2 regions of the Mesorhizobium sp. M7D.F.Ca.US.005.01.1.1 genome follow, and region 1 is predicted to be linked to the other one. Evidence: predicted binding sites of a transcription regulator. Region 1 holds the regulator's gene; the other holds the start of a gene.
The links. The regulator LexA, encoded in region 1, represses DNA repair genes until DNA is damaged. The targets are predictions, from matches to a motif close to TGTTCNNNNTGTGTTCNG.

Region 1 (10,168 bases):
ACCGCGCCATTGGCGAGGTGCGACCACGTGCTCTTGTCGGACTCCAGCCAGTAACCGCCATGGATGAACACCACGAGCCCCTTGGGAGCGGCTTTGGGAAGGAAAATATCCAACCGATTGCGCGGTCCGTCACCATAGGCGATGTCGAGCCGTGCCCGGCCCTCTGCCGAAAGCGCATTGCGAAACGCTTGCGCGGGTTCCGCCCACGCTGCCGGCCAGCGATCGCTGCCGGCAATGTTCGCGCCGTTGGCATAGGCGCTGTCCCAATCGGCAATGTGACGTTCGAACATCGGCACCCTCCCCCGGAATGGCTCGTTTCTGCGCTAGCAATGGCCACCGCCATGCCATGCGTCAATGCTCCAGACCAAAAACATTTTAGGCTTGAAACAAATTTCGACTGGTGCGATCCTGCCCTGACGAACAGCCGACAATGGGAGGTCTGCTGTGCTGCCCAAAACCTGCAGATGTGCACTCTTCTGGTGGCATCCCGAGCAGGGGCAACGGCGGCACGAAGCCTCCTCAAAAGCAGGACCTTTAGATCCACCACATCCGGCCAGGCGCCTCGCGCACTGGCCGTCCAGCAGATGGGATAGCGGCGACATGCTTGGGCCTTCAGCGCATATCGACACGTTCACGCGCGATCACCTGCCGCCGCCGGAGCAATGGCCCGATATCCTGCTCGATGGCTTTGACTATCCCGAACGCCTCAACGCCGGCGTCGAACTGACCGACAGGCTGGTCGAGAAAGGCCTGGGCGACCATACCGCGCTGATCGGCAATGGCCGCCGCCGCACCTACAAGGAACTGTCCGACTGGACGAACAGGCTGGCCCACGCGCTGGTCGAGAATTATGGCGTCAAGCCGGGCAACCGGGTGCTGATCCGTTCGGCCAACAACCCCGCAATGGTCGCCTGCTGGCTGGCTGCCACCAAGGTCGGCGCCGTGGTCGTCAACACCATGCCGATGCTGCGCGCCGGCGAACTCGCCAAGATCGTCGACAAGGCGGAAATCACGGTCGCGCTCTGCGACACCAGGTTGATGGACGAGATGACCGCCTGCGCCAAGGACAGCGCATTCCTCAAGCAGGTCATCGGCTTCGACGGCACCGCCAACCACGATGCCGAACTGGATCGTGCCGCGCTCGACAAGCCGGTGACACTCACTGCCGTCAACACAGGCCGCGACGATGTCGCGCTGCTCGGCTTCACCTCGGGTACGACAGGCGTGCCGAAGGCGACGATGCATTTCCACCGCGACCTCCTGATCATCGCCGACGCCTATGCCCGCGAAATCCTCCAGGTGACGCCGGACGACATCTTTGTCGGCTCGCCGCCGCTGGCCTTCACCTTCGGCCTTGGCGGGCTCGCCATCTTCCCGCTGCGCTTCGGTGCGGCGGCAACGCTGCTGGAGCAGGCGACGCCGCCCAACATGATCCACATCATCGAAACCTACAAAGCGACGATCTCCTTCACCGCGCCGACCGCCTACCGCGCCATGCTGAAGGCCATGGATGAAGGAGCCGACCTGTCATCGCTGCGCGTCGCCGTTTCGGCCGGCGAAACCTTGCCCGCTCCGGTTTTCGAGGAGTGGACGCAAAAGACCGGCAAGCCGATCCTCGACGGCATCGGCGCCACCGAAATGCTGCACATCTTCATCTCCAACCGCTTTGACGACATGAAGCCCGCGTCGACCGGCAAGCCGGTGGGCGGCTATGAGGCGCGCATCGTCGATGACGAGATGCGCGAGGTGCCGCGCGGCACAACCGGCAGGCTGGCGGTGCGCGGCCCGACCGGCTGCCGCTACATGGCCGACAACAGGCAGAAGGAATACGTCCGCGACGGCTGGAACCTCACCGGCGACACCTTCACGCAGGACGAAGACGGGTTCTTCCATTTCGCCGCGCGCTCCGACGACATGATCGTCAGCGCCGGCTACAACATCGCCGGCCCCGAGGTCGAGGCAGCACTGCTGTCGCATCCCGACGTCGCCGAATGCGCGGTGATCGGCGCAGACGATGCCGAACGCGGCCAGATCGTCGAGGCGCATGTCGTGCTGGCGCAGGGCGTGGCGCCTGACGCGTTGACCACCAAGCGCCTGCAGGACCACGTCAAGGCAACGATCGCGCCCTACAAATACCCGCGATCGGTGAAATTCATCGCCGCTCTGCCCAAGACCCAGACCGGCAAGATCCAGCGCTTCCGGCTGCGCACGGAGAAAATCAATTGAGCGAGCCATACGATCCGGCGTCCGAAGGCGCACAGATGTCGTTCAAGGAGCGCATGTCCTACAGCGACTACCTGCACCTTGAGAAAGTGCTGGAGGCCCAGACGCCGCTGTCGTCGGCGCACGACGAGATGCTGTTCATTATCCAGCATCAAACCTCCGAACTGTGGATGAAGCTCGCTTTGCACGAGATTGGCGCTGCGATCCGTTCTATCCGCGCCGACCGGCTCGAGCCGAGCTTCAAGATGCTGTCGCGCGTCGCCCGCATCTTCGAGCAGTTGAACAACGCCTGGGACGTGCTGCGGACGATGACCCCCAGCGAATACACCGAGTTCCGCGACGCGCTCGGCCAGTCCTCGGGTTTTCAGTCCTGGCAGTATCGCGCCATCGAGTTCATGGCCGGCAACCGCAACCTCGCCATGCTCGGGCCGCACAAGCACCGGCCTGACCTCAGCGGAAAGCTGGAGGCGATCCTGGCCGAGCCATCGCTCTACGACGAAGCGCTGCTGCTTCTGGCGCGCAACGGATTCGACATCGGCACTGATGCCAGGCGCACGGACTGGCGTGAAACGCGAACCGAAAATGAAGAGGTTCTGGTCGCCTGGCAGACCATTTACCGTGATCCGCAGCGTTACTGGATGTTCTACGAACTGGCCGAGAAGCTGGTCGACTTCGAGGACTATTTCCGCCGGTGGCGCTTCAACCACGTCACCACGGTCGAGCGCATCATCGGCCTGAAACGCGGCACCGGCGGCACGTCGGGTGCTTCGTATCTCAAGAAGATGCTCGAGGTCGTGCTGTTCCCGGAGTTGTGGACGGTCCGCACCCGGCTCTGACATCATCGAAATGAAAACAAGCTCACTGAGGGGACGCTCTGTGGCGGAAAACCTTCGCGAACAACCGAGGACTGACCATGGGTGGAATTCCTGATCTCGCTGCAATCGAAGCGATGGATGCCACGGATCCGCTGCGTGCCATGCGCCATCGTTTCATTCTGCCGGAAGGCGTGATCTATCTCGACGGCAATTCACTTGGGGCAGCGTCTCATGCCGTTTTTGGCGAGCTGCAGCAGGCGGCGACCCAGGAATGGGCCCAGGGTCTCATCCGGGCCTGGAATACAGCCGGATGGTTCGAGATGCCGATCGAACTCGGTGACCAGCTCGGGCGCCTGATAGGAGCCGGGGCCGGCCAGACCGTCGTCTGCGACACGACGTCGACCAACATCTACAAGGTGTTGCATGCGGCGCTGGAGATGCGGCCCGGCCGGTTGGCCATCGTCGCCGAGGGCGACAGTTTTCCCACCGACCTGTACATCGCCGAAGGCGTGGCCTCGACCCGGGATGGCGTCCTGCTGCGCCTCGCGGGCGTCGACGCGCCAACCATCGAAGAACTGATCGACGAAAGCGTCGCGGTGGTGCTGGTCAACCACGTCAATTACAAATCGGGTGAACTGCGCGACATGGCGGCGCTGACGCGTAAGGCTCATGCGGCCGGAGCGCTGGTCGTCTGGGATCTATGCCACACCGCCGGCGCTCTGCCGGTCGAGCTCGATCACGCAAATGCCGACTTCGCCATCGGCTGCACCTACAAGTACCTCAACGGCGGTCCGGGCGCGCCGGCCTTCATCTATGCCGCCCGGCGCCACCACGGCGAGATCAGCCAGCCACTCAGCGGCTGGTGGGGGCATGCGCGGCCCTTTGCCTTCGAACAGGGTTACGTGGCCGGCACCGGTATCCGCCGCTTTCTGTGCGGCACGCAGCCGGTCCTGTCGATGCGGGCGCTCAAGGGTGCGCTTGCCATCTGGAACGACGTCGACATGGCGGCATTGCGAAAGAAAAGCGTCGCGCTGACCGAACTGTTCATCCAGCTCGTCGAAGCAAAGTGCGGCGCCTATGGTCTCACGCTGGAGACCACCCGCGACACGACCAGCCGCGGCAGCCAGGTGTCGTTCCTTCACGATCATGGCTATCAAATCATGCGGGCGCTGATCGAGCGTGGCGTGATCGGTGATTTCCGCGCGCCATCGACCATCCGTTTCGGCTTCACGCCGCTCTATGTCGGCTACAAGGATGTGTGGCTGGCGGTCGAGGTGCTGGAAGACATTCTGCGCACGGGTGCATGGAAGGACCAGCGTTTCGCCGTCAAGGAGGCCGTTACCTAACGCAGCCGTCTCGACGATCTGTTGTCATAGACTCTCCCCTTGGTCGGATGACGAAGAGACGAATTTCCAGCTCGCACATGCGTTCGTTGCTGGTGGCCAGTGCAGGCTACAATAATTAACCAAGGTTGGCGTTTTGGCTTCGTTTCGTTCACGGCAAACGAAAGCTGGAAAGCCCACCGTCGAGGGGCCTGTCGGCAGCCATGCCAGGCCTGATCTCGGGATGGGCCACAGGCTATTAACCATAACAATTTCAATGTCGGAAAGCGCACTGCGACGGCATGCAGGCGTCGACGAGATCCGCTTGCAACCGCGGAATAATTTCCGCCACCTTAACAAATTCATTAAACTTTAAACGGTTGCAGAACACAACTGGAACAGATAGTGTTTGTTCTGGGTTTGTTTTTCTGATTCTGGTTTCAGGTACCCTGGGGGCCGCCATGCTGACGCGCAAGCAACACGAACTGCTGATGTTCATCCATGAACGCCTGAAGGAAAGCGGCATTCCGCCATCCTTCGATGAGATGAAGGAGGCGCTCGATCTTGCCTCCAAATCCGGGATTCACCGGCTGATTACGGCACTGGAGGAGCGCGGCTTCATTCGCCGGCTGCCCAACCGGGCACGCGCGCTGGAAGTGCTGCGGCTGCCGGATTCGATCGCGCCCGGCCTCAACGCGGCAAAAAAATTCTCGCCAAGCGTCATCCAGGGCAGTCTTGGTCAAGGCGGCCTTGGCCGGCAGATCAAGCCGGCGCTTTCGCGGATGTCTTCGGCCGGCAATGACGACGACGTGGTCTCCGCGGTGTCGATCCCGGTGATGGGCCGCATCGCTGCCGGTGTGCCGATCGACGCCATTCAGCATCAGACGCATTCGATCTCGGTGCCGCCGGACATGATCATGGGCGGCGAGCACTATGCGCTGGAGGTCAAGGGCGACTCGATGATCGAGGCCGGCATTTTCGACGGCGACACCGTCATCATCCGCAATGCCGACACGGCGAGCCCCGGCGAAATCATCGTGGCGCTGGTCGATGAAGAGGAAGCGACGCTGAAGCGGTTCCGCCGCAAGGGCGCCTCGATTGCTCTCGAAGCCGCCAATCCGGCCTATGAAACCCGTATTTTCGGGCCGGACAGGGTCAAGGTGCAAGGCAAGCTCGTCGGCCTGATCCGCCGCTACTGAGGCAGCTGCGGTTTAACCACTGGCTTCTCGGGTCTCTTGAAGGGCGGCAGTCCCCTCGCCTCGCGTGAGAATTTGCGTTGTTCATGCCAAGGCCGGTAGGGCCTGTCCACCGCGAAGCTGACGGTTGCCGGCGCGGTCGCCGACTGGCGATCGAAGAAGACGGCAGCACTGCCTTTGCGAGCCAGTTGTCGCTTGGTGATGACGAGAACCAGCGGATCGTGACAAGCGTCATAGGCCGTCGCGTCATTGATTACGATCAGCCCGGCGAAGCCGCAGGCTTTCCACGTGTCCTTGCGATCCTCGACATAAGCAATGATCGCGCCGGACGTGTGCTTGGCGAGACAAACGCCTGACGTGCAATAGAACGGCGATCCCGGCGGCAGTTCCGGGGCATCCGCGATCTCGAATTGTGCGTCTCCTTGGGTGAAGACTTCCGGCACGACGATGGTTTCGGATGTCAGTGCGCGCTTCCAGTTGTCGACGGTGAATTCGTTCGGCCGTGCGCGGCTGACGGCGAACTCGCCGCCGCCGATCGGCAACGCAACCAGTCGAGCGTCCTCGGAGATCAGCACGTCGGGTGTGCGCGTATCCGAAACGGTCAGCAGGCCGGCAAGCGCGAAGGGAAGAGCGGCGAGCCGCAGCCATGTCGTCGCCATCGTCGCGATGACCAGGGCAATCGCCACCAGCAGGACAGACTGCTGCGAAATCAATCCGACTCCATCGACGGGCGAACGCTCGGAAATCCATCCGGACATGGCGATCATCGCGGTCAGGCCCTTGCCCATCACATAAAGGAATGGACCATCGGCGCCGAAGGGCATCGCCAGCGCACTGAGGACGGCGAAAGGCATGACAACTAGTGACACGATTGGCATGATGGCCAGATTGGCGAACAGGCTTAGCGGCGACACACGCTGAAAATGCCAGATAGCAAACAGCGCCGTGGCGCCGCCGGCGATGATGGATGTCATGGCCAAGCCGCCCGCCGCCAGCAGGAATTTTCGCGTCAGGAAGCCGGGCAAGGATCGCTTCGGCGGCGGCGGTCTGGTTTTCCCCGCGCGATGATCCGACCAGCCGGCATAGGCGCCGACAAGTGCTGCGGTTGCCGCGAAGGACATCTGGAAGCTCGGGCCGACCACCTCGTGCGGCGACACCACGATGACGGCGATCGCCGAGATCGCCAGATTGCGCATGGTGAGTGCCGCCCGATCGAACAGAACGGCAATCAGCATCACCGCCAGCATGATGAAGCTGCGCTCGGCGGCAACGACGACGCCAGAGATGATGAGATAGGCAGCGATCGAGAACAGTGCCGCGGCGGCGGCATATTTCTTGACCGGACGACGCGCGGAAAAGTCGGGAAACAAGGCGAAGGCGCCGCGCAGCAGACCCATGATGGTGCCGGCGACCAGCGCCATGTGCAGTCCTGAAATGGAGATGATGTGGTAGATGCCGGTACGCCGCATCGCTTCATTGATTTCATCGGGAATGCCGGCGCGCACGCCGACGATCAGCGCCGCGGCGATCTCACCTTCGGCGCCACCAATGCTGGCCCTGATGTGGTCGGCAATCGCTTCTCGGGCATTTTCTACGCTTGAGGAAAGGCGGGCCGATAGCGGCATGTCGCCGTCATCGGTGACGACAAGCTTTGGATTGCCGAGAAAGAACCCGCTGCCGCCGATGCCGGCGAAATAACTGTCAAAGGAGAAGTCGTAGCTTTCCGGCCGCACCGGACCGGTCGGCGGCAACAACTTGGCATATCCAATGATCAGGGATCCGGCTGTCATGTCTGCCGGGATCTTGCGTGCCGAAAGCCGCACCCGCTCCGGCATATAGCGCAATTTCGGCCTTGCGGTCGAAGTCACGTCGATGGTCAGCCGGATGCGGCCGCTCTCCATCTGGTCGATCGAGACGACTCGGCCGGTCACCTGCGTCGAGATTTCCGACCCCAGCATCTGCGTGCCCGCGCGCCACGTTTCGACCTTTGCGGCGAGTAGCCCGAGCGCACACAGCAGCGCGGCCATGAAGCACAGATGGGTCTTCGGCCATGAACGGGAGACCAGCGCACAGAGCGCCGCCAGGGCGACGACCGCGACGGGCTTGGCAAAGTCAGGCTCCGCCGTCAGCGAAAAATAGCCGATCGCTCCGATCGCCAGGCAGACCGGCACCAGCAGGAAGGCCACGCCTCGGTCGAGTTCCAGGCCCGCTGCTGTGGCTACGCTATGGCGCAAGCGAGGCAGCGAAATCCGGCCGATTTGCCGGCGCACGCGCACGATCCTGCCGGTTTCGGCAACTGGAACAGAGGCGCCGACATCCGCTTGTAACGGCGCTTTGCCGGGAGCCGGCACGAGGGGCGACGGCGGCGGCAGCGGGGCTGGCAGAGGCGCAAAAAGCGACCGTTCGCTGACGCCAATGACAGCGTCCTCGCCCTGATCCGAGCCCCAGCCTCGTCCAGCCATCGGGTCTGCCCCTTGCGCCCTCGACACCCTATGCTACATGAACGCCAACCGCGCGAAAGTCCGCGCGACAGCACCCGCTTCAGATGGTTTCCGAGAGTTCCATGTCCGACAAGGTCGTCACCCGTTTTGCCCCCTCGCCCACCGGCTACCTGCATATAGGCGGCGCGCGCACGGCGCTGTTCAACTGGCTGTATGCAAAGCACACCGATGGCACGATGCTGCTGCGCATCGAGGACACCGACCGCGAACGCTCCAACGAAGCCGCGACCGCTGCCATTCTCGACGGGCTTTCCTGGCTCGGCCTTACCTGGGACGACGAGCCGGTGTCGCAGTTCGAGCGTGCGCCGCGCCACCGCGAGGTGGCCGAGGAGCTCGTGCGCATGGGCAAGGCCTATTATTGCTACGCGACGCCGGCCGAGCTGGAGGCGATGCGCGAGGCCGCCAGAGCCAAGGGCCTGCCGCCCCGCTATGACGGCCGCTGGCGTGACCGCGACCCCTCAGAGGCTCCTGCAGGCGCCAAGGGCGCCATCCGCATCAAAGCGCCGACCGAGGGCGAGACCATCGTCCATGACCGCGTCCAGGGCGAGGTGCGCTTTCCCAACAAGGATCTCGACGACTTCATCATCCTGCGTTCGGACGGCAATCCGACCTACATGCATGCCGTCGTCGTCGACGATCATGACATGGGCGTCACCCACATCATCCGTGGCGACGACCATTTGACCAATGCCGCCCGTCAGACCGTGATCTATGACGCCATGGGCTGGGACGTGCCGTCCATGTCGCATATCCCGCTGATCCACGGCGCCGACGGTGCCAAGCTGTCGAAACGGCACGGCGCGCTTGGCGTCGAGGCCTATCGCGCCATGGGCTACCTGCCGGAGGCGCTGCTCAACTACCTGGCGCGTCTCGGCTGGAGCCATGGCGACGACGAGATCATGTCGATCACGGACATGATTTCCTGGTTCGACATCGGCGATGTCAACAAGGGCGCGGCCCGCTTCGATTTCGCCAAGCTGGAAGCCATCAACGGCGCGCATATGCGCCGCATGAGCGATGCCGAGCTGTTCGATATCTTCATCGCCACCCTGCCCTATCTGGAGGGTGGCCCGGCAATGGCCTCGCGCTTGAACGACGCCAACAAGGCGCAGTTGCTGGCAGCACTTCCGGGCCTGAAGGAGCGCGCCAAAACGCTGGTCGAACTCGTCGATGGCGCAGCCTTCCTGTTTGCCACGCGACCGCTGCCGATCGATGACAAGGCCGCCCTTCTGCTCAATGACGATGCCCGCAAGATCCTGCGCGGTGCTCACGAAGCTTTGAACGGGCTTACAGGTGACTGGACGGCCGCTGCAGCGGAGGCCGCGATCCGCGAGGTTGCACTCGCTGGTGGCCACAAGCTCGGCGCCGTGGCCCAGCCTTTGCGCGCCGCTTTGACCGGCAAGAGCACCTCGCCGGGTGTGTTCGATGTGCTCGCCGTGCTCGGCCGCGAGGAAAGCCTGGCGCGCATAACCGATCAAATCGATTAGGAGCAAACTGGCCCAAGAAGATTGGCATTGAAAGGCGGGTTTCGCAGTGCAACATTAGGCCTTGGCCCAATCTGGCACGCACCTCCTGAAATGCGGTGGCGAATACGCGCATTGCGGTGATTTCGAAGTGTCGCTTTGCAAGATTTTGCCTTTGCCGGCATGAGGAAACAACAAGGAGTTTGCAATGACCGAAGCTGCGAAAAAACTGGATTTGGGCGGCAAGACCCAGGAGGCCACGGCAACGCTTGAATTCGCCGGCAAGACTCACGAATTCAAGGTGCGAAGCGGTTCGGTCGGGCCTGATGTCATCGACATCGCCTCGCTCTACTCCACCACCGGCGCCTTCACCTACGATCCCGGCTTCACCTCGACGGCAAGCTGCGAATCCGAAATCACCTTCATCGACGGCGACGCCGGCATCCTGTTGCACCGCGGCTATCCGATCGACCAGTTGGCCGAACACGGCGACTTCCTCGAGGTCTGCTATCTCCTGCTCTACGGCGAATTGCCGACCAAGGCGCAGAAGGACGATTTCGATTATCGCGTGACGCGCCACACCATGGTGCATGAGCAGATGTCGCGCTTCTTCACCGGCTTCCGCCGTGACGCGCATCCGATGGCGGT
Region 2 (10,168 bases), 1.2 Mb from region 1:
CCGATGTCGAGCTTGGCGACGCTGGCGCGCCGACCGGCGCTCATATCGATGAGGCGCATCGCCGACAGCGATCGAAACGCCTCCCGCACCACTGTCCGCGAGACGCTGAGCCTGCGGGTCATATCGGCTTCGCTGGGCAAGAGGTCGCCAGGGCCGAGGCCTTCAACGCGGATGTATTGGGTGATGGCCTGGATAGCGGCGCTGACCAGCCCGGGATTGGTCTCGTCCGGCATCATGCTACGATTGGCCACCATTTGCCCTCAACCTGTATGACATGTTTTCTTGAAATGCCTATATCTTTGTGAAATGCTGTCTGTCAAGTGAAGTCAACAAGCGCGACAAACGAGGCAATGCATGGATAGCGGAGAGATGCAGGCGATTTTCGTGTTCGATGCCCGGGATGTCGTCGGGGAGAGCCTGATCTGGGACGAAAACAGGAAAACACTGATCTGGGTGGATATTATCGGGCGGCGTATCCACCAGCTCGATCCGGACACTCTCGATCACCGGAACTGGCAAGCACCGGACCTCGCAACCTCGATCGGCCTGTGCCGGAACGGTGGCGCAATCGTCGGGCTACGAAAAGATGTGGCGCTGTGGGATTTCGGGGAAACCTTCAGGACCATCGCGACGATCGAACCGGATAGCCCGGACACACGGTTGAATGAGGGCGTGGTCGCCCCAGACGGCTCATTGTGGGTCGGAACCATGGAAAACAATATCGGCCCGGACGATCTTCCGCGCGATATCTCGCGAGATGCGGGGCGGATCTATCGCGTCGACACGACCGGCATTGTGGAGGCGCTCAGCGCCGATCGTTTCGGCATCACCAACACCATGATCTGGACGGCGGATGATACTTTCATCACGGCGGATACGACGAAGAACCAGATATTCCGCTATCGCTGGGATAGGGTGCAATCGCGAATAACCGACAGGCGACTTTTCTTCTCAGGTTTTCCGCGCGGTCTGCCAGATGGGTCGTGCATGGATGCGGAGGGCTATGTCTGGAATTGCCGCGTTGCGGGCGGCGGCTGCCTCGTCCGCATTTCTCCGGGTGGAGTTCTCGACAAGGTCGTGGACCTGCCCTGCAGCTGGCCTACGAGTTGCGCTTTTGGTGGCGAGAATTTCGATACTCTCTTCGTCACGTCGGCGCGATTTACCATGAGCAGGGGACACTTGCAGGCAAATCCGCAAGAGGGCGGATTGTTCGCGGTGCGGACAGGCGTTCGGGGCATGCCGACCAACCGGTTCGGATGAGATAGCTCTACCCAACTATCCCAAGACGGCAACTTGCCGGATCCTGCGGCGGCAATCTCCACAATTCCGGGCAAGGACTCGCGCGTCCATACGGCAGGAGGAGCGTTGTTTTATCCGACGCTACTCGCTGTGCCGGGAAACCCTCGGGCTCCGATCTGTGAGCCGCCGGATCAAAACCCACTTTCAAAACAGTGAAATCACATCTAGGATTTTCATTTTGCCAATGAATCCCAGGTGACCCTTGCCCGCACCATTCTCCGATCCGATCTGGCACAAGCCGCAGGCGACTTCCAAGTTTCAATCGCTTTTTCCCAGCGGCGAAAAGGCCGATGTCGTCATTGTCGGCGGCGGCATTATGGGCCTGTCGACGGCTTTGCATGCCGCCGGGCTTGGCATGTCGGTGCAGGTGCTGGAGGGTGGCGAGATCGGCCAGGGCGCATCAGGCCTCAATGGCGGCCAGGTCATTCCCGGCCTGAAATATGATCCGGAATGGCTGCTGGAGCATTTTGGTCCGGAGCGCGGCGAGGCGCTCGTCAATTTCGCGGCGTCGACGGCCGATGCGGTGTTCGAACTGATCCGCGACGAGAAGCTGGCGGTGCCGTTCGTTCGCAATGGCTGGATCCAGGCGGCGCACACCGAGGTTGCGCTGAAGGCGGCGGCGAACCGCGACCGGCAATGGCGGGCGCGCGGCGCCGATGTCCAGCTTCTGAGCGCGGCTGAGATCGCAGCCAGGACCGGTGCACAGGGTTATCTCGGCGGCTGGCTAGACCGTCGCGCCGGTGTCATCGATCCGCTCGCCTACACGTCGGAACTCGCCCGGATCGCGACCGTGGCTGGAGTGAGGATAGCCGAGCGCCAAAAAGTCGTGCGGCTCGCCAATGCCGCCGGCATTTGGCGTATTTCGACCGAAAACGGTGCTGAATTGCAGGCAAAGGCGGTCGTGCTGGCGACCAATGCCTATACGGATGGTCTGATCCCCGGTCTCGCCCAGACGATCGTGCCGCTGCATTCCTTTCAGATCGCCACGGAGCCGCTGTCGCCCAATCTGGCGGCCACGATCCTGCCGGAAGGGCAGGCGGTGTCGGATTCCCGTCGCATCCTCGTCTACTACCGCAAGAGCGCCGACGGCCGGCTGGTGCTTGGCGGACGGGGCCGCATGGCGCTGCCGACGAGCGCTGGCGACTGGGCGCATCTCGAGCGTGCACTGGTACGGCTCTATCCCATGCTGTCCGGCGTCCCCATCGAGAGGCGCTGGTTCGGCCGGGTGGCGATGACGCCGGACCACCTGCCGCACATCCATGAGCCCGAGCAGGGCCTGCTCGCCGTGGTCGGCTGCCAGGGCCGCGGTGTCGGCCTGATGACCGCGCTTGGCGAGCGCATCGCCGGCTATCTCCAAAGTGGCGACGCCAGGCAATTGCCCTTCCCGGTCTCGCCAATCCGGCCGATCCCGTTTCACACCTTCCGCCAGGTCGGCGTCGCCGCGACCATCGCCTGGTATCGCCTGCTCGATGCGCTGGAGCGCTGACCAGGGCGCTTCCCGTCAGTGGGAATCCGCTTGACAGTTTCATGAATATGAAAAACTCTAGGCTAATTTCAAAATTCCGATAGGCAGGTCGATGTCGACCCTAGTTGCAACACCAGTGCCAGAGCCCCGGTCTTCTCAGGGCTTCCGGTTCGCCATGCTGCTGCCGGGCGCGCTGGTCACTTTCCTGCTGATCCTGTTTGCCCTCGGCCTCGTGCTTTTCCTCGCCTTCCGCACCAATGACGGTTCGCTGCTCGGCGCCGGTTTCACCGTGGCGAATTTTGTCACGGTCGTGTCCGATCCGCTGTACTGGACGGTGACGCTGCGCTCGCTGGTCATTGCCGCCCTGGTCACGCTGGCGACCGTCGTTACTGCCTATCCCGTCGCCTACTACCTTGCCTTCCACGCCGGCCGGCGGCGCGGGCTATTGCTGTTCCTGGTGACGCTGCCGTTCTGGACCAGCTATCTCCTGCGCGTTTTCGCCTGGAAGATCGTGCTCGCCTACAATGGCGTGCTGAACTCGGCGCTGATCGAAAGCGGCATCTGGTCCGAGCCGACATTGGCTTTTCTCAACACGCCGGCCGCCGTTGTCGTCACGCTGGCGCACGCCTACGCGCCGTTTGCCATCCTGCCGATCTATGTGGCGCTGGACACCATACCGAAATCGCTGGTCGAGGCCGCTTCCGATCTTGGCGCGCGGCCATTCACCTCTTTCCGCCGTGTCGTGCTGCCCAATTCGATGCCGGGCGTGCTGGCGGCAGCCCTCGTCGTCTTCGTGCCGACGGTCGGCGATTATGTCACGCCGGCTCTCGTCGGCGGTCCGGCCAGCACTATGATCGGCACATTGATCCAGGCTGAGTTCGGCAAGGCCAATGACTGGCCGTTTGGCGCAGCACTCTCCGTCGCCGTTATGCTGGTCATCCTGTGCGTGGTGCTGGTCGCGCGCTTCGCCGACCGCAGATTCGGCAGCCGCACATGAGCGAGGGGCGGCACACACAGCGAGGCGGCGGCTGGCTTGGCGCTTACGTCATAGCCTACCTGGTCTTTCTCTATCTGCCGGTCCTGCTGATCCCGCTGTTTTCCTTCAACAACTCGATCCAGGCAGCGTTTCCGCTGCAAGGCTTTACCGTGCAATGGTACGCGACTTTGTTCGGCAATTCGGCGCTGACCAATGCGCTCTTGAACAGCCTCGTCATCGGCGCCATTGCCGCCACAGGTGCTACGCTCTGCGGCATCACCGTGTCCTACATGGACCTCTATGGCCGCTCGCCGCTGGCCGCCACCATCAGCGCCATCGCCCGGCTGCCGATCCTGATCCCGGGCGTCATCGTCGGCATATCGCTGCTGATCCTTATCAACCTCATCGGTCTGGGGCCATCGCGCATCGCCATCGTTCTCGGCCACATATTGGTGGCGCTGCCGACGACAGTGGTGATCATGCGCAGCCGCTTCGCCGCCATCCCGAAAACCATCCGCGAGGCGGCTCTCGATCTCGGTGCTTCCGACTGGACGACCTTCCGGCGGGTCATGCTGCCGCTCAGCCTGCCGGCCATCGTTTCGGCCTTCATGCTGGCCTTCCTGATCTCCTTCGACGAATTCATCGTCGTCTTCTTCCTGGCCGGCACCGAGCCGACGCTGCCGCTCTACATCTGGAGCCAGCTGCGTTTTCCAAGGTCGCTGCCGACGGTCATGGCGCTGGGCACGTCGATACTGGCGGTGTCCTTCGTCATCGCCGCGGCAGCCGAAATCCTGCGCCATCGCGGCCTGTCCGCCACGGCGCCAAGACCCGCGAATCCATCACAACCAAAACAAACCAAGAGAGGAGAACTGCAATGGCATTCGACCTGAAATCTGGCGACCTGATATCCGGAAAAATGGCCCGGGCCGGACTGGCCGCCCTGGCATTGGCGCTGTCGTCGACCGTCGCTTTCGCCGGCGACAAGCTGCAATATTTCACCTGGTCGGGCTATGAACTGCCCGATTTCAACAAGAGCTTCCTCGCCGCGCACCCCGATGGCGTCGAGGCCTCGATCTTCGGCGACGACGATGACGCCTTCACCAAGGTCAAGGCCGGCTTCCGCCCCGACATTGCGCATCCCTGCTATGACAAGGTGGCGCGCTGGAACAAGGAAGGCCTGCTGCAGCCGATCGACACCAAGCGCATCAAGAACTGGGATTCGATCTTCCCTGTGTTCAAGAACCTGCCCGACCTGCAGGCCGGCGACGGCAAGGTCTGGATGGTGCCGTGGGACTGGGGCAACACCTCGATCCTCTACCGCACCGATCTGGTGAAGAACCCGGAAGCGAGCTGGAACCTTTTGTGGGACAAGCAGTATGCCGGCCGCATGGCGACCATCGACGCGGTACATGACACGCCGATCGTTGCCGCGCTTCTGGCCGGCGTCAATCCGTTCGACATGACGCCGGAGCAAATGGACAAGGTGGCCGAGAAGCTGCGCGAGCAGCGCCCGCTGCTCTCCAACTACACCACCGACATGACCTCGGTCGAACAGGCGCTGGCCAGCGGCCAATTGGTCGCCGCCATGACCTGGAACGCGTCGGCCACCTCGCTCAAGAAGCAGGGCGTGCCGGTAGAGTTCATGAAGCCGAAGGAAGGCATGCTGACCTGGGCCTGCGGCTTCGTCATGCTCAAGGACGCCAAGAATGTCGATCTCGCCTATGACTTCATCAACAGCCGGCTGGACGCCGACTCCGGCAAATACCTGATCGAGGCCTATGGTTATGGCAGCTCGCTGAGTTCCGCCTTTGCCACGGTTCCGAAGGAGGAGCTGGAGAAATTGCAGCTGCCGTCCGATCCGGAGGTGATGCTGAAGACCACCATCTTCACCGGACCGATGAAACAGAATGACGACCTCGCCAAGATGTTCGAAAAGGTCAAGGCAGGCGGATAAAGCTCCCCCTTCTCCCCTTGTGGGAGAAGGTGTCGCCGTAGGCGACGGATGAGGGGTGCTCCAGGGAACACCGGCGTCTCACTCCGCTGGAACACCCCTCATCCGTCTCGGCGCTGCGCGCCGATCCACCTTCTCCCACAAGGGGAGAAGGTAAAACACGAGGACGAACGGATGGACATGCTGGACGAAGCGGCTGGGAAGCCGAAGGACGATGCCGATGTGCGGGTCGGCCGGCGCGTGCGGGCGCTGCGGCTCGAGCGCAACCTGTCGCTGGCCGATCTTGCCGCAAAAGCCGGGGTGTCTATCGGGGCATTGAGCCAGATCGAGCGCGGCATGTCCTCGCTGCGCGTCAAGGTGATCTGGCCGCTCGCCGCCGCCCTCGACATCGAGCCATCGGCGCTGATCGCCGACGGCAACGATGCGGCCAACGATCTCTATTGCGTGCGTGCCGACAAGCGGCGGCAAATCCCGGTGAAGTCGGAAGGCATCGCCAAGGCGCTGTTGTCGCCGCCGGGCGCGACGCTGACCGGCATGCTGGTGACGGTGGAAGCCCGCGGCGGCACCGCCGAGGCCTATGCGCATGCCGGCCATGAATTCGGCTTCGTGCTGGCCGGCGAGGTCGAACTGGTGGTGGATTCGACAAAATATGTGCTGAAGGCCGGCGACAGTTTTGCGTTCAAGAGCACGCTTTTGCATGCCTTCCGCAATCCGGGCGCAGAGCGCTGCCAGATCCTCTGGGTCAACACCACGAAGCCGTCCGAGGTTCGCGATGGCGCCTGATTCCCTTGTGCGGCTGCAGGCGGTGTCGAAGATTTTTCCCGGCGGCATCGTCGGGCTCGACGCTGTCGATCTCGACATTATCAGCGGTGAATTCATCACGCTGCTCGGGCCCTCCGGGTGCGGCAAGACCACCAGCCTGCGCGTCATTGCCGGCTTCGAAAGCCCGTCGAGCGGCAAGGTGTTGCTCGACGGTCGCGACATCACGGCCCTTCGGCCCTTCGACCGGCCGGTCAACACTGTGTTCCAGGACTACGCGCTGTTTCCGCATATGAATGTCGCCGAAAATGTCGGCTTCGGCCTGTCGCTGCGCAAGCTTTCCGGCAGCGAGCAGGCAAAGCGCACCGGCGAAGCCCTCGACATGGTCGGTCTCGCGGACAAGCTTGGCGCCCGCGTCTCCGAGCTGTCGGGCGGCCAGCGCCAGCGTGTCGCGCTAGCGCGCGCAATCGTCTGCGAGCCACGCGTGCTCCTGCTCGACGAGCCACTGTCGGCGCTCGATGCGCATCTGCGCGAACAGATGCAGGTTGAACTGAAGCGGTTGCAGTCGCGGCTCGGCACCACATTCGTCATGGTCACCCATGACCAGACCGAAGCGCTGTCGATCTCCGACCGTATCGTCGTCATGAACAAGGGACGCATCGAGCAGATCGCGCCGCCGGCGACGCTCTACGACCGGCCCGCCACGAAGTTTGTGGCGAGCTTCATCGGCACCATGAATCTCCTGCAATCACGGTTTATCGGCCGCGACGGCGATCGCCTGCGTTTCACTGCCGGCACCCTGCCGCTGGAGGCCGTCGCTGAAACCGGCCAGTCACCCGGGCAAGGCGAGATGCAGACCATTGGTGTGCGCCCGGAGGATTTGCTGGCGATGACCGAAGCAGCGCCCGGCACCGCGCCGGCGCGCGTCAACAGCATCGTCTTTCACGGACGCACGCTGCGCCTCCATGCCGAGCTCGAGCAAGGCGCAGCTGTTGTCATCGATGCACCGCGCCAGGCCGAGGGTTTTCAATTCAGCGCCGGCGACGTGGCGCATATCAGCCTGCGCCGTGGCGCCAACTGCCCCATCCTGCCAGGTTAGTTCATCGATACCTGAAACGGAGCACACGTCGCACGGCGGCTACAAGCAGTCGGGCAACGGTCGCGAATATGCCGACTGGGCGACCCACGATTTTCTCGAGGTCAAGGGCATCATCGGCTACGGGGCGTAGGCTTCAAGTCCAACTCAGCTTCTTCAACCGTTGAACTCGCGGGCGCTGATGCGGAAAGCACCAACGCTCGCTTCGTTTTTGCTTTATTTGTTCCCTTTTTGTTCTAAAATTTCCAGCTTGGCGGAGGTGGGTGGCGCAAAGGAGGAATGACATGAATGAACTGCCCACATTCAACACAGCTGAAAACGGTCAAACATCTTTCAATTGGCAGGAGCGGAACAGGCGTCGTCGCACTGATCGGTTGTTCTTCTGTCACCTGATGGAAGGCACCATCGCCGACCCTGTCGCTCTACAAGCGACCGCTTGGCGCCAGGAACTCGGGCTGAAAGGGAAAATAATTGCCAATCACATCTCGCTTGTTGGACTCGGCGACCATGACGGACTGCCGGACGGCTTGGTCGAACTCGCTCACCACATCGGCTCGATGATTGTCGCAAAACCATTCGACGTTTCTTTTGATCGTTTGTGCGCTTTTGGCGGTGGCGCGCTTGTTTTACGCAGCAGCGACGGCAATCCTTCGCTGCAAGAGTTCTGGCGAAACCTCACGGCAGTGATTTCGGATAGCCCGTTAAAGTTCTTTCTCACAAAGTCCATTGAACCGCATATCACGCTGCTTCGCGACAAAGTGGGAGTGCCCAAAATTCGCGAAAGGGCGATTAACCCCATCAGTTGGACAGTGCGGGGTTTTGCGCTCGTCCATAGCTTCATCCAGGAAGGTCGGTACGATGTGCCTCACCATTGGCCATTGACGGGCCAGGACGATGCCCGGCCCGCGATGTAAACGCCTTAAATCATCGTCACATGGTCCGCGCGACCATCATCCTGACACGACTTGTCAGCTACCGCGCGGACTGACGATGGCCGGCCAGCAAATCGTTCCCTATTTGCAGTGCGTCTGAACAGGAGGAACACAAATGACCATCGCGGAAATTGCCAAGGATTTCACCGAGCTGCTCCAGCAGGGCGATCATGTCGGTGCTGCCGAGAAGTACAATGCCGATGATATCGTCAGCCTCGAAGCCATGGAAGGGCCAATGGCCATCGCCCGTGGCAAGGAGGCGCTCAGGCAGAAGGGCCAATGGTGGCAGGAGAACAACGAAGTGCATGGCGGCTCGGTCGAGGGCCCCTATGTCAACGGCGACCAGTTCGCGGTGCGCTTCAAGTTCGACATAACGCCCAAGGCCACTGGCGAGCGTGTCACCATGGATGAAGTTGGCCTCTACACGGTCAAGAACGGCAAGATCACCGAAGAGCGCTTCTACTATTGAGGCGGAAATACCACCGGCTTTAGGGAGCCCGCTCTCTCTGCTGCTGGATTGGAAACAAGCATGACGGCCAGGACAACGTCCTGGCCGTCATGTGAGAAGATCAGATCGTCTTCACATACTGCGCAAGCTGATCGGCCACCGTGCCCCAACCGTCGAAGAAACCCATCTCTTCGTGGTTGTTGCGGGTCGCCTCGTCGCGGTGGATGGCGGTGGCGCTGTAGCGCGTGCCCCGGCCATCCGGTTGGAGGGAAATGACTGCGGTGATGAACGGCTCTCCAGACGGCCGGTAGCCCGGCAGCAGTGCGTCCGTCCAAACCAGCCGCTCGTTCGGCGCGATTTCGAGATAGCAGCAATGGCGGTCGTTGACCTCGTTGCCGTCAGGCGACTGCATGCGCGTCCGGAACAGCCCGCCCGGCCTGAGGTCGATCTCGCAGTCGGTGATCATCCACGGCTTCGGCGTGAACCACTGTTTGACATGCTCCGGCGTCGTCAAGGCGCGCCACAGCAATTCGCGCGGCGCGTCGATGACGCGCTCCAGCACGAGGTCCAGTCTGGGATCCGGCTTGAAGAGATAGCTCATTCTTCTTTCTCCTTGAGGGTCATCACATAGGCGTCGAACTGGTCGAGGCGGCGCTCCCACAGCGTGCGCTGTTCGGCCAGCCAGTTTTCGGCGAGCTTCAATGGCTCGGCTGCCAATTGATAGGTCCTGACCCGGCCGGTCTTTTGCGAGCGCACCAGTCCGCAGATCTCAAGCACCTTGAGATGCTCGATGAAGGACGGCAGCGCCATCTCGAAAGGCTCTGCGAGTTCGCTGACCGAGGCTGGACTGCGGTTCAGTCGCTCCACAACGCGTCGCCGCGTCGGGTCGGCAAGAGCGCGAAAGATGCCGTCGATCGTTGGAGGGCCGGGAGTTGCGGTCTGAAGGCTTGTCATGGTCGGTGTCGAGGCGCTGTCAAAAGGGGCCCGATATACTTAGGAAAAATCCTTAGTATTGGCAAGGGCAAAACCAAAGGCACGCCGCAGAGCGCTGGCAAAGCGCGCAGAGCGTCCTTAATCTGCGATCAGATTCGAAATCCGAAGGGCCACTGTTTTGACGATCACGATGTACGGCATCACCACCTGCGACACGGTCAAAAAGGCGCGCGTCTGGCTGGAGGGCCATGACGTGGCGTACCGGTTTCACGATTTCAGGGCCGAGGGGCTGGACGCCAAGCGTCTGGA

Region 2: the regulator LexA is predicted to act here: its motif matches at 7,768-7,785, upstream of EJ076_RS14550 (2'-5' RNA ligase family protein).

The regions. Positions count from the first base shown of each region.
Region 1 covers NZ_CP034453.1:4,234,483-4,244,650, reverse strand. Annotated here, with positions in the region: gene EJ076_RS20285 (alpha/beta hydrolase) at 1-290, opposite strand, end outside; gene EJ076_RS20280 (AMP-binding protein) at 601-2,226, shown strand; gene kynA (tryptophan 2,3-dioxygenase) at 2,223-3,059, shown strand; gene kynU (kynureninase) at 3,137-4,384, shown strand; gene lexA (transcriptional repressor LexA) at 4,822-5,559, shown strand; gene EJ076_RS20260 (ComEC/Rec2 family competence protein) at 5,553-8,018, opposite strand; gene gltX (glutamate--tRNA ligase) at 8,120-9,544, shown strand; gene gltA (citrate synthase) at 9,729-10,168, shown strand, end outside.
Region 2 covers NZ_CP034453.1:3,054,150-3,064,317, forward strand. Annotated here, with positions in the region: gene EJ076_RS14510 (FadR/GntR family transcriptional regulator) at 1-254, opposite strand, end outside; gene EJ076_RS14515 (SMP-30/gluconolactonase/LRE family protein) at 355-1,260, shown strand; gene EJ076_RS14520 (FAD-dependent oxidoreductase) at 1,502-2,785, shown strand; gene EJ076_RS14525 (ABC transporter permease) at 2,877-3,761, shown strand; gene EJ076_RS14530 (ABC transporter permease) at 3,758-4,630, shown strand; gene EJ076_RS14535 (ABC transporter substrate-binding protein) at 4,615-5,694, shown strand; gene EJ076_RS14540 (cupin domain-containing protein) at 5,866-6,474, shown strand; gene EJ076_RS14545 (ABC transporter ATP-binding protein) at 6,464-7,549, shown strand; gene EJ076_RS14550 (2'-5' RNA ligase family protein) at 7,831-8,460, shown strand; gene EJ076_RS14555 (nuclear transport factor 2 family protein) at 8,594-8,947, shown strand; gene EJ076_RS14560 (SRPBCC family protein) at 9,048-9,527, opposite strand; gene EJ076_RS14565 (metalloregulator ArsR/SmtB family transcription factor) at 9,524-9,880, opposite strand; gene EJ076_RS14570 (ArsC family reductase) at 10,050-10,168, shown strand, end outside.